2 regions of the Humibacter sp. genome follow, and region 1 is predicted to be linked to the other one. Evidence: predicted binding sites of a transcription regulator. Region 1 holds the regulator's gene; the other holds the start of a gene.
What was found. Region 1 encodes LexA, which represses DNA repair genes until DNA is damaged. Its sites were predicted from a motif close to TCGAACANNTGTTCGA; they were not measured.

Region 2: ACTHNC_RS16990 (DUF6504 family protein) is a predicted target of LexA. The motif match lies at 2,920-2,935, and genes of this name have one in related genera.

What each region holds. Positions count from the first base shown of each region.
Region 1 is NZ_JBQCIE010000138.1:21,978-27,705, forward strand. It holds gene ACTHNC_RS18185 (histidinol-phosphate transaminase) at 1-970, opposite strand, end outside; gene ACTHNC_RS18190 (LysM peptidoglycan-binding domain-containing protein) at 993-1,355, opposite strand; gene lexA (transcriptional repressor LexA) at 1,740-2,381, shown strand; gene ACTHNC_RS18200 (SRPBCC family protein) at 2,391-2,840, shown strand; gene metE (5-methyltetrahydropteroyltriglutamate--homocysteine S-methyltransferase) at 2,870-5,203, opposite strand; gene ACTHNC_RS18210 (methylenetetrahydrofolate reductase) at 5,200-5,728, opposite strand, start outside.
Region 2 is NZ_JBQCIE010000127.1:9,025-14,752, forward strand. It holds gene ACTHNC_RS16955 (metal-dependent hydrolase) at 1-22, opposite strand, end outside; gene ACTHNC_RS16960 (YajQ family cyclic di-GMP-binding protein) at 34-522, opposite strand; gene ACTHNC_RS16965 (LPXTG cell wall anchor domain-containing protein) at 706-1,074, shown strand; tRNA gene ACTHNC_RS16970 (tRNA-Tyr) at 1,173-1,254, shown strand; gene panD (aspartate 1-decarboxylase) at 1,352-1,741, shown strand; gene ACTHNC_RS16980 (DUF3467 domain-containing protein) at 1,799-2,107, shown strand; gene ACTHNC_RS16985 (DUF805 domain-containing protein) at 2,115-2,597, opposite strand; gene ACTHNC_RS16990 (DUF6504 family protein) at 2,619-2,897, opposite strand; gene ACTHNC_RS16995 (inositol monophosphatase family protein) at 2,999-3,814, shown strand; gene ACTHNC_RS17000 (glycoside hydrolase family 13 protein) at 3,821-5,545, opposite strand; gene ACTHNC_RS17005 (ABC transporter substrate-binding protein) at 5,614-5,728, opposite strand, start outside.

The DNA of each region.
Region 1 (5,728 bases):
CCCGCTCCTTGAGGGCGAGGAATGTCGCGTGAGGATCGTCGACGCCGCCGAACAGCACGAAGTTGCTGCCGGAGTCGTGCACGACGAATCCCAGTTCCGCGAGCCGGGATGCGATCCGGTCTCGTTGCCGCACGATGTCGTGCACCGTTGCGAGCATCTCGTCGGAGTGCCGCAACGCCGCTACCGCCGCGGCCTGTGTGAGCACGGACAGGTGGTAGGGCAGCCGCACGAGCCGAAGCGCGTCGGCGACGGCCGGGTCAGCGGCGAGGTAGCCGAGCCGTACACCGGCGAACGCGAACGCCTTGCTCATCGTGCGGGAGACGATGAGCCGCTCGCGTCCGGGGAGAAGCGTCAGCGCACTGGGTGCGTCCCGTGGCATGAACTCCTCGTACGCCTCGTCGACGACCACCACGCCGTCGGTGGCGTCATAGACGGCTTCGACGACATCCAGCCCCAGCGGGGTGCCGGTGGGGTTGTTCGGCGCGCACAGGATGACGACATCCGGACGGTGCTCCTGGACCGCGGCGGCCGCGTGGTCCGGCGCCACCGTGAAGTCCGGTGCTCGATCGGCGGCGATCCACGCCGTTCCCGTCCCGGAGGCGAGCAGCGGGTACATCGAGTAGGTCGGGGCGAACCCGAGAGCGCTGCGCCCGGGGCCGCCGAACGCCTGCAGGATCTGCTGGAGCACCTCGTTGGAACCGTTCGCCGCCCAGATGTTCGAGGCGTCGAGGCCGTGCCCCAGGTAACGGGCCAGCGCCTCGCGTAGCTCGAGGAACTCCCGGTCCGGATAGCGGTTCGCGCCCTTCAGCGCAGCTCCGACGGACTCCAGGATGTCCGCGACGACGTCATCCGGGATCGGATGCGTGTTCTCGTTGACGTTCAGCGCCACGGGCACGGGCGCCTGCGGCGCGCCGTACGGGGACTTGCCGCGCAGGTCATCGCGGAGAGGGAGGTCGGAGAACGAGATCACCCGTCAATGCTAGGGCGGCCGCTCACCGGTTCGAGCCGTCGAACTCATGCGGGATGGCGAGCTGCTCCCCCGCCTGCACCATGCTCGACGAGAGTCCGTTCAGATCGACGAATGCGGCGACCACGTCGCGCGGATCGCTGTGCGGAGCCACACGCTGCGCGATGCTCCACAGCGACTCGCCCGGCTGCACCGTCAGATGGTGGAACGACGCGGCAGATGACTCGATGCCCGCCATGGCGCCGCTGCTGGCCAGCAGAGCGCCGCCACCCACCAGGACCGGCAGCACGATCAGCGCTGACAGTACGACACGGCCCCGACGAGTGAGGCGGGTGCGCACGTGTGCCGAACGGCTCCGCGTCGAGTGCGCGAGTGCGATGGTCGTCATGACCGTCTCCCTTCAGTGTCGAACCCGTGTTCCGAATCTATCTTCGATCTTCTCCGATTTCAACGGTATGTTCGGATCTGTGCCGGTCGAGTTATCAACACGCTCGAACAGAATCGCCGATCCGGAGCGAAACCCGGATAGAGTTTCGATCATCAGGAACTACACCACGCACCACTGACATTCGATTGAGGCTTGGTGACGGATGCTCGCATCCATCACCAAGGCGATTGGGAATGGCGAGCGGCGGAGCCGCGAGCACACTCGCCAACGAGAGAGGAGAGCACGTTGACCGACGTCGATGACGCACAGCAAGGAGCCGCCGTCTCAGGCGCCCGGAGCGGCCGCGCCGCCACGGAGAAGCCGCGCACGCGACGACGGAAGAGCCTGAGCGACAAGCAGCGCGCGATCCTCGAGGTGATCCAGCGCTCGGTCAGTCAGCGGGGGTATCCGCCGAGCATGCGCGAGATCGGCGATGCGGTCGGTCTCGCATCGCTTTCCAGCGTGGCGCATCAGCTGGGTCAGCTCGAGCTCAGCGGGTACCTGCGTCGCGACCCCAACCGTCCCCGGGCGCTCGAGGTGCTGATCGATCTGCCGGAGAGCACGGGCCGCGCCGAGGCGGCGACGGACTTCGAGACCTCGATTCCCGTCGGCGACGCCACCATGGTCCCCATGGTGGGCCGCATCGCCGCGGGTGTCCCGATCACGGCCGAGCAGCAGGTCGAGGAGGTGTTCCCTCTGCCCCGACAGCTCGTCGGCAACGGCGAGCTGTTCATGCTGAAGGTGCAGGGCGAGTCGATGATCGACGCGGCGATCTGCGACGGCGACTGGGTCGTCGTGCGGCAGCAGAAGACGGCTGAGAACGGAGACATCGTCGCGGCGATGCTCGACGGAGAGGCGACCGTCAAGGTGTTCCGCCAGCGCGACGGCCACACCTGGCTGCTGCCGCGCAACTCGGCGTACGAACCGATCCTCGGCGACTTCGCCGATGTGGTCGGCAAGGTAGTCGCCGTGCTGCGAGCGGTCTGACCATCGCCCATGGGCGATGCGACGCTTGCGTCGATCCGGATCGAGCATCACTTCGATGCCGCTCAGGAGAAGGTGTGGCGCGCCTGGACCGATCCGGACGTCGTGCGGAGATGGTGGGGCTCGCAGCCCGACGGCGTCGTGACGTCGGCGCACCTCGAGGTGCGCGAGGGCGGCCGGTTCGAGATCTCGTTCCAGGACCCGGACGGAGACGCGCACACCAGCAGTGGTGAATACCTGCGCGTCGAGCCCATGGTCGCGCTCGAGTTCACCTGGGGCTGGCGGAGCGAACCGGGCGTCGTGTCACGCGTGACCGTCGGGTTCGAGCCGCGCGAGAAGGGCACGGCGATGCGATTCGTGCACGGCGAACTGCGCGGTGCTTCCAAGCACGACTACGCCCAGGGCTGGCGTCGCACGTTCGCGAAGCTCGACCGGGTGCTCGCGGCGGATGCCCAGTGCTGATAACAGCCACAGGCATCCGCCGTACCGAGCTACGCCGGCTGCTTCTCGCGAACCGCCTGCGTGGCCTCGATGATGTTCTTCAGCGAGGCCACGGTCTCGTCGTACCCGCGCGTCTTCAGCCCACAGTCGGGGTTCACCCACACCTGCCGCTCCGGGATGCCGCCCAGTGCCTTCTCGAGGAGTTCTGTGACCTCAGCCACCGATGGCACGCGCGGCGAGTGGATGTCGTACACACCGGGTCCGATTCCGTGGTCGAATCCGCTGGCCTTGATGTCGTCGACCACCTCCATGCGGCTGCGCGCGGCCTCGATGCTGGTCACGTCGGCGTCCAGGTTGCGGATCGCATCGATCACGACGCCGAACTCCGAGTAGCACAGGTGCGTGTGGATCTGCGTCGCATCGCCGACCCCGCTCGTGGCGAGACGGAACGAGCCGACCGACCAGTGGAGGTAGTCCGGCTGGTCCTTCTTCTTGAGCGGCAGGAGCTCGCGCAGCGCAGGCTCGTCGACCTGCACGATGCGGATGCCCGCCGTCTCGAGGTCGGCGATCTCGTCGCGGAGCGCGAGCGCCACCTGCCTCGCCGTGTCTCCGAGCGGCTGATCGTCGCGCACGAACGACCACGCGAGGATCGTGACCGGACCGGTGAGCATCCCCTTCACCGGCTTCTCCGTGAGCGACTGCGTGAAGGTTGACCACTCCACCGTGATCGGCTTCGGGCGCGACACGTCACCCCAGAGGATCGACGGCCTCGTGCACCGGCTTCCGTATGACTGCACCCAGCCGTTCTGCGTCACGGCGAAGCCGTCGAGGTTCTCCGCGAAGTACTGCACCATGTCGTTGCGCTCCGGCTCGCCGTGCACGATGACGTCGATGCCGATCTCCTCCTGGAGTTCGACGACGCGCTTGATCTCGGCCTGCATGAGCCCGAGGTACTCCGCCTCGGTGATGACGCCCTTCGCGAACTGGGCACGGGCCCGACGGATGTCACCGGTCTGCGGGAACGAGCCGATCGTGGTCGTCGGCAGCAGCGGGAGGCCGAGTGCGGCGTCCTGGGCGGCCAGGCGGGCGGCGTAGTCGCCGCGCCGGAAGTCGGCGTCGGTGAGCACCTCGGCGCGAGCGCGCACCGCTCCGTCGCGCACCCCGGGCGCACCGAGCCGGTCGGCGAGGGCTGCGGATGCCTGCGCCAGCTCCTCCTGGATCGCCTCGTGTCCGTCTTCCAGGCCACGTGCCAGCGTGGCGACCTGCCCGACCTTCTGGTCGGCGAACGCGAGCCAGGACTTCAGCCGAGCATCCAGCGCCGTCTCGTCGTCGACATCGTGCGGCACGTGCAGGAGCGAGGTCGAGGTGGATGCAGCGAGGTTGGGCGACAGCGCCAGCAGCGACTCGAGCGCGCCGAACGCGGCCTCGAGGTCGCCGCGCCAGACGTTGTGGCCATCGATCACGCCGCCGACTACGGTCTTGCCGCGCAGGGCGGCCTTGGTGCCGGCATCCAGCCCGGAGGGGATGCTGCCGCGCACGAGGTCCAGCGAGATCGCCTCGACGTTCGTGGCGGCGAGCACGGGAAGGGCGTCGTCGAGGCTGCCGTACGGCGCCGCCACGAACAGGCTCGGCCGGTCGGACGCGCCGCCCAGCGTCTCGTATGCACTGCGCGCGGCCTGGAGCACGTCGGCTCGGGCGTCGTCAAGGCTCTCGCTCACGAGGGCGGGCTCGTCCAGCTGGACCCACTCGGCGCCTGCTGCCTTCAGCTCGGAGAGAAGCCGGGCGTACACCGGGAGCAGATCCGCGAGGCGCGACAGCGGCCGGAAGCCCTCCGGAGAGCCCTCGGCCGGCTTGCTGAGCGCCAGGAACGTGACGGGTCCCACGATGACCGGACGAGTGAGGTATCCATCGGCGTTGGCCTCCTCGAACTCACGAACGAGCCGATCGGATGCCAGCCTGAACCGCGTGTCAGGGCCGATCTCGGGCACCAGGTAGTGATAGTTCGAGTCGAACCACTTGGTCATCTCCAGCGGGGCATCCTCGCCTGCGCCACGGGCGATCGTGAAGTAGCCGGCGAGGTCGACGCGGCCTTCAGCATCCTGCAGCCCGGCGAACCGCGTGGGAACGGCGCCGAGGGTGACCGCGGCGTCGAGTACCTGGTCGTAGTAGCTGAAGGTCTCGGGGATCGCGGAGTCGCTCTTGCCGAGTCCGAGCTGCGCCAGCCGAGCACGAGTCGCACGACGCAGCTCGGCGGCCGTCGTCTCGAGTTCGTCCGCGGTGATCATGCCCGCCCAGAACGCCTCGACGGCCTTCTTGAGCTCGCGGCGACGGCCGATGCGCGGGTATCCGACGATCGTGCCGGTCGGGAAGGTGGAGGAGGTCATGCGTTTTCCTTCTGTTTGCTGGCCTGCTGGAGTGGTGTGGTCGTTGTCGGGGCTGTTTCGACGCTCGCCTGGACGGCGGAATCCTCTTCGAGCGCCGAGGAGTCGATCAGGCCGCACCGCTCGAGAACGGCGAGCGACGTCTGCGGCTGGTTGAACGTGCAGAGATGGATGCCTGGTGCACCGCCCGCGACGAGCCGCTCGGCAAGTTGCGCGGCATGCTGGATGCCGATCTCACGTCTGCCATCGTCGGTGGGTTCGACCTCGAGGCGGATGCTGAGCTCGCTGGGGAGATCCTCGCCGCTCAGTTCGAGAATGCGGCGGAGTCGCGCGGGCGAGGTGACCGGCATGATCCCGGGCAGGATCGGCAGTGTGACGCCGGCGCGGCGAGCACGATCGACGAAGGCGAAGTAGTCCTCCGCGTGGAAGAACAACTGGGTGATCGCGAGGTTCGCTCCCTGGGCCTGTTTGGCCAGCAGGGTGTCGATGTCCTGCTCGACCGAACGAGAACGCGGGTGTCCGTTCAGG
Region 2 (5,728 bases), on a different contig from region 1:
TGTCCGTGGAAGGCAGCGGCATGGATGCCCGTCTCAGCGGAAGTTCACGAACTGCAGGTCGACGTCGACGTCGGCCTTCTTCAGCAGCGCGATCGTGGCCTGCAGGTCGTCGCGGCTCTTCGACGAGACGCGCACCTCGTCGCCCTGGATCTGGCTCTTCACCGACTTCGGTGCCTCGTCGCGGATCAGCTTGTTGATCTTCTTGCCGGCATCCTGATCGATGCCCTGCTTGAGCGCCACCTCGAGCCGGAACTCCTTGCCGCTTGCGTACGGCTCACCGGCATCCAGACTCTTCAGCGAGACACCGCGCTTGATGAACTTCGACTCGAGCACGTCGAGGATGGCCTTCACCCGCTCCTCCGAGTTGGCCTTGAGCAGGATCTTCTCGCCGCTCCACTCGACCGATGCCCCCACGTTCTTGAAGTCGTAGCGCTGGTCGACCTCTTTGCGTGCCTGGTTGACGGCGTTGTCGGCCTCCATCTTGTCGACCTTGCTGACGACGTCGAACGACGAATCTGCCATGACCTCAAAGCTCCTCACGCGATCGATTCGGTATCCCTGCGAGTTTAAGGGGCGAGCCGAAGCGTCTGGGGGCTCCGCGTTCCACCGCCCCCTATCGCGGCTTCGCCGCTCACTGACTCACTCGGCTCGGCCAGGCAAGCGAGCTTGCCCGGCTCTCGCCTCAATCGCCAATATGCTGTCGGCGTGACCGAACACTTCGGCGGCCTCGCCGCGACCGGATCGAACGTGACGCCCTGGCTGATCGTCGCCGGCATAATCGTGCTGCTGGGAGTGATCGCGCTCATCATCGCCGGCGTCGTGCGCTCGCGTCGAGCCGAGCGCCAGGTCGAAGACGCGGCCGAGGCCGTCGCGGATGCCGGTGGCACGCTTCCGGAACCCGATGCGAACGCATCCGAGTCCGATGAGACGGTCATCCAGGAGGCATCCGAGCTGGGCACGACGGATGCCCGCACTGCACCGCCTGCGTCGTCGCCGGCTCCGGAGTCTCCCGCCCCGGGCGACACGGCTGCACCCGGAGACGGCTCGCCGTCGGACGACGCCCCGAAGCCCTGAGGCGGCGCGAGCCGCGACGATTTCACCGGATGCGAGTGCGTGGGTATCCTTGAGTTCGCGCCTTCGGTCAGGTGATCACACGTGGTCGGGAGCGCCACGGCAGGTTACCCAAGCGGCCAAAGGGATCTGACTGTAAATCAGCCGGCATAGCCTTCGGGGGTTCGAATCCCTCACCTGCCACTCACGTGAAAACCCTCGCTGTGCGGGGGTTTTCGCACATCGGCCGCACCTCGTCAGTTCCGGCATCCGCCCCGCATCGCTGCCCCGAAAGGCCCCCATGCGCATCACCGTGCTCCGAGCAAAGATCCATCGCGCCACGGTGACGAGGGCGGATCTGCACTACGTCGGGTCGCTCACGGTGGACCGCGACCTGCTCGAGGCATCCGGCATCGTGGTCGGCGAGAAGGTCAGCGTGGTCAACATCGACAACGGCCAGCGGTTCGAGACCTATGTCATCGAGGGCGAGCCGGGCTCTGGCGTGATCGGCGCGAACGGGGCGGCGGCCCGACTGGTCAGCGTAGGCGACCGGGTGATCATCATGGCGTACGGGTCGGTGAAGCTGTCCAAGGCATCCGCCGTGCGACCGAAGGTCATCATGGTGGATGCTCAGAACAGCGTGCAGCACACCGGCGAGGACGCCGCCTTCCCGGTGACGTATCCGGCCTGATCGGGTAGGCGCGCCGACGGCCCTACGGATCGCGGATGCCCGGATAGGCTCGACTGCATGCCCGATGAGCGGCGGAACGTGCCAACGCAGATCAACTTCGACATCCCGACCGAGGTCGAAGCCGGCAGCTTCGCCGACTTCGCCAGCATCTGGCACACCGACAGCGTGTTCGTGCTCGACTTCGCATCACTACGCGGTCCGGCGACCGAGACTCTCGACGAGGATGGCGAACCACAGCGCTCCGTGAACGCACGAGTGGTGACCCGGGTGCGCATTCCGCCTGAGCAGGTCTTCGAACTGGCGAAGGCGCTCACCCGGGAGCTCGAACTCTGGGAGCAGCAGACCGGCAAGCGTTCAGGCCAATAGCGAGCCGTCAGGCCCGGTCGAACCGCTTTCCGTAACCCTGCTTCGGGAGGATGCCGAAGATCACTCCGATCACCTGACCGGCGAACGGAATGAGCGTGAGCAGGAACCACCATCCGGCCAGGTTCGCGTCGTGCAGCCGGCGCACGAACACCGCGATCGTCGGCACGATCACGGCGAGCACATACAGCCCGAACACGATGCCGAGCGCCGTACTCCCCGCCGTCGGTCGAGGCGCTGACGGGCCAGCCAGACTGTTCGCCATCTCGACACCGATGCCCGCGATCAGGAACACCACGACGTTCAGCGCGTACGCCCACCAGAACTCGCTGCGGCTGGCCCTGCCGTGGAACACGGCGTACTTGGCGAAGTACCGGGCGATGGCCTCCTGCGGTGTCGCCCGGTAGATCGGCTTGTCCGACGGGCGCCTCCCGGCGGCGATCTCCGCCGCATCGACGGCATCCTGCGCGAAGTCATCGGCCCCGGTGCTCACGAACACATGCTGCCATGGACGTCAGTCGATCACGCGAATCAGCTCCCACACGCCGAGGTCCGCGAGGCGCACGTCGAACACTCGCGTGTCACCGTCGTCGCTCGTGCCCTGGAAGCGCCAGCCCTTCAGCGGTGTCGGCGGATGCGTGATCGCCGGGCGCAGCGGAACGCCGGGTTCGGGCCCGAGCCGAGTGGGCGTGTCGGTGACGCGGTAGCGGCGGCCGGCCCAGAACATCCGCCTCGGGATGCCGTCTTCATCGATCCAGACGGTGACGATGTCGGTGGTATGAGTGATGCTCACGGCAGGCCTCCTCGCAGAACAATCGAACAGAACTTCGATGAAAGGAGAATAGATCGGATGCCCGCGACACGCCAAAGAGATCCTCCCCCTAGCATCGAGGGGTGCCCTCCTCGATCGATGAGCTCCTGACTCTTGCCCGCACGATCGCCTGCGAGGCGGGCGATCTCGTCCGCACTAGGCGCGAGGAGGGAGTCGAGGTTGCGGCGACGAAGACGGCGCCTGAAGACATCGTTACCGCAGCGGACCGCGAGTCGGAGGATCTGATCCGCGGCCGCATCGCGGATGCACGCCCCGGCGACGGCTTCTTCGGCGAGGAGAGCGACGCGAGCGCCAGCAGCAGCGGGCTGACGTGGATCGTCGATCCCATCGACGGCACCGTCAATTACCTCTACGGCATTCCGGCCTACGCCGTCTCGATTGCCGTCGTGGAGGGTGACCCCGACCCGAACACCTGGCGCTCACTGGCATCCGCCGTGGTGAACCCCGCAAGCGGCGAGGTGTACACCGCGAGCGCCGGTGGTGGCGCCTATCTCGGGACGAAGCGGCTACAGGTGGCCACCGGAAAGCAGCTGTCGCTCGCACTCGTGGGCACGGGCTTCTCATACGACTCCCGTCGACGCGGCCTGCAGGCGGAGGCGGTGAGCATGCTCATTCCGCGCGTGCGTGACATCCGACGCATCGGTGCCGCGTCGCTCGACCTGTGCAACGTCGCCGCCGGCCGGCTGGATGCCTACTACGAGAAGGGCCTGAAGCCCTGGGATCACGCGGGCGGTGCGCTCGTGGCCACGGAGGCGGGCGCGAAGGTCGCCGGCCTGCACGGCGCGGCGGCGAGCCGAGCGCTCACCATCGCAGCCGAGCCCGGCCTCTTCGCACAGCTCGAGCCCGTTCTCGACGAGCTCGGCGTCGTCGACCGCTGAACCGGCTCAGTCCGAGATCCACACGGCCGTGTCGGTGGGCAGTTCATCCCCGTCGAGCTGCTCGCTGGAGAGGACCACCTCGCCGGCCGGAAGCGGAACCGATGCCCGCCCCAGGTTCGCCAGCACCGTGACATCCCCGTTGCGGAACGCGACCACGTCGTCGCCGTAGCCCTCCAGCCATTCGAGGGTCCCGCCGCCGAGCGAGCGTTCCTCCCGTTCGGCGAGCAGCAGCTTGTACAGCGAGAGCGTGGAGTCCGGCTCGTCGCTCTCGACGTCGCGCGCCATGGTCGCCCACTCGGACGGCTGCGGCAGCCAACTCTTCCCGCTGTCGCTGAACCCGTACGAGGGCCCGGACGCCGTCCACGGGATCGGCACGCGGCATCCATCGCGCCCGTAGCGCTCGCCTCCGGTGCGAAACCACGTCGGGTCCTGCCGCGCGGAGTCGGGCAGGTCGATCACCTCAGGCAGCCCGAGCTCCTCGCCCTGGTACAGGTACGCCGACCCGGGCAGCGCGAGCATCACCGTCGTCGCTGCACGCGCTCGCTGCAGCCCGAGCGCCTTGTTCGGGCGGTACGGCGTCTTCGGCCCGATCCCGTGGCCCTGCGGGCTGCCGTCCATGAGGCCGAAGCGGGTGGGATGCCTGATGACGTCGTGGTTCGAGAGCACCCACGTGCTCGGTGCCCCGACGCCGTTGAACGCGGCGAGGGACTCCGCGATCACGTCACGCAGGGCATCCGGGTTCCACGGTGTCTCGAGGTAGGTGAAGTTGAACGTCTGCTGCATCTCGTCGGAGCGCACATACCTGGCGAGCTTGGCGGGCGGGCTCACCCACGCCTCTCCGCAGAGCGCACGATCACCGTCGTACTCCGCCAACACCTTGTGCCAGTCGCGGAAGATGTCGTGGCCGCCCTCCTGCGCCCACATCGGCGAGCCTGGCTCCTCGTCGCTGATGTCGGGCTCGAGGGTCACGCTGGCACCGCTCAGCGATCCACCGCGCTGCTCGGGTGTGTAGTCCGGCAGGCCCTTCGCCTTCACCATGCCGTGTGCGACGTCGATGCGGAATCCGTCGACGCCGCGATCCAGCCAGAACCGCAGGATGCCTCGGAACTGTTCCCACACCCACGGACTCTCCCAGTTGAGGTCGGGCTGCGAGGAGTCGAACAGGTGCAGGTACCACTGACCCGGCGTACCGTCGGCGTTCGTGGTGCGGGTCCAGGCGGGTCCGCCGAACACCGACTCCCAGTTGTTCGGCGGAAGCTCGCCGTTCTCGCCCTTGCCGTCACGGAACCAGTAGTGGCTGCGTGCTTCGCTGCCTTCAGCGGATGCCAGCGCCTCCTGGAACCAGCGGTGATCGGACGACGTGTGGTTGGGCACCAGGTCGACGATGACGCGCAGGCCGAGGGCGTGGGCGGCTTCGAGCATCCGATCGAAGTCGTCGAGCGTGCCGAACAGCGGATCGACGTCGCAGTAGTCGGCCACGTCGTATCCCGCGTCGCGCTGCGGCGACGTCATGAACGGGGAGAGCCAGACCGCGTCGACGCCGAGCTCTTGTAGCGCAGGCAGGTGCGCCGTGATGCCGGGCAGGTCGCCGACGCCGTCTCCGTTGCTGTCGGCGAACGAGCGCGGATACACCTGGTAGATCACCGCGGTGCGCCACCACTCGTGGCCGGTGCTGCCGGATGCCGGCAGCAAACCCTCTGCTGTTCTCGCCCGTGTCTGGATCTCGGTCATGGTTCCACCGTAGGACGGGCGACCCGGTGCGGCAGGCATCGGAGTGCCGGACCGGGTCGCCGCCCGGCTCACTTCTTCAGCTGCGACAGGAGGGTGTTCTGCAGTGTGGTGAGGGCTTCCTTCGGCGTGGACTTCTGCGAGAGCACGGACTGCGCGAACGTCGTCATCGCCGGCGTGCTGTCG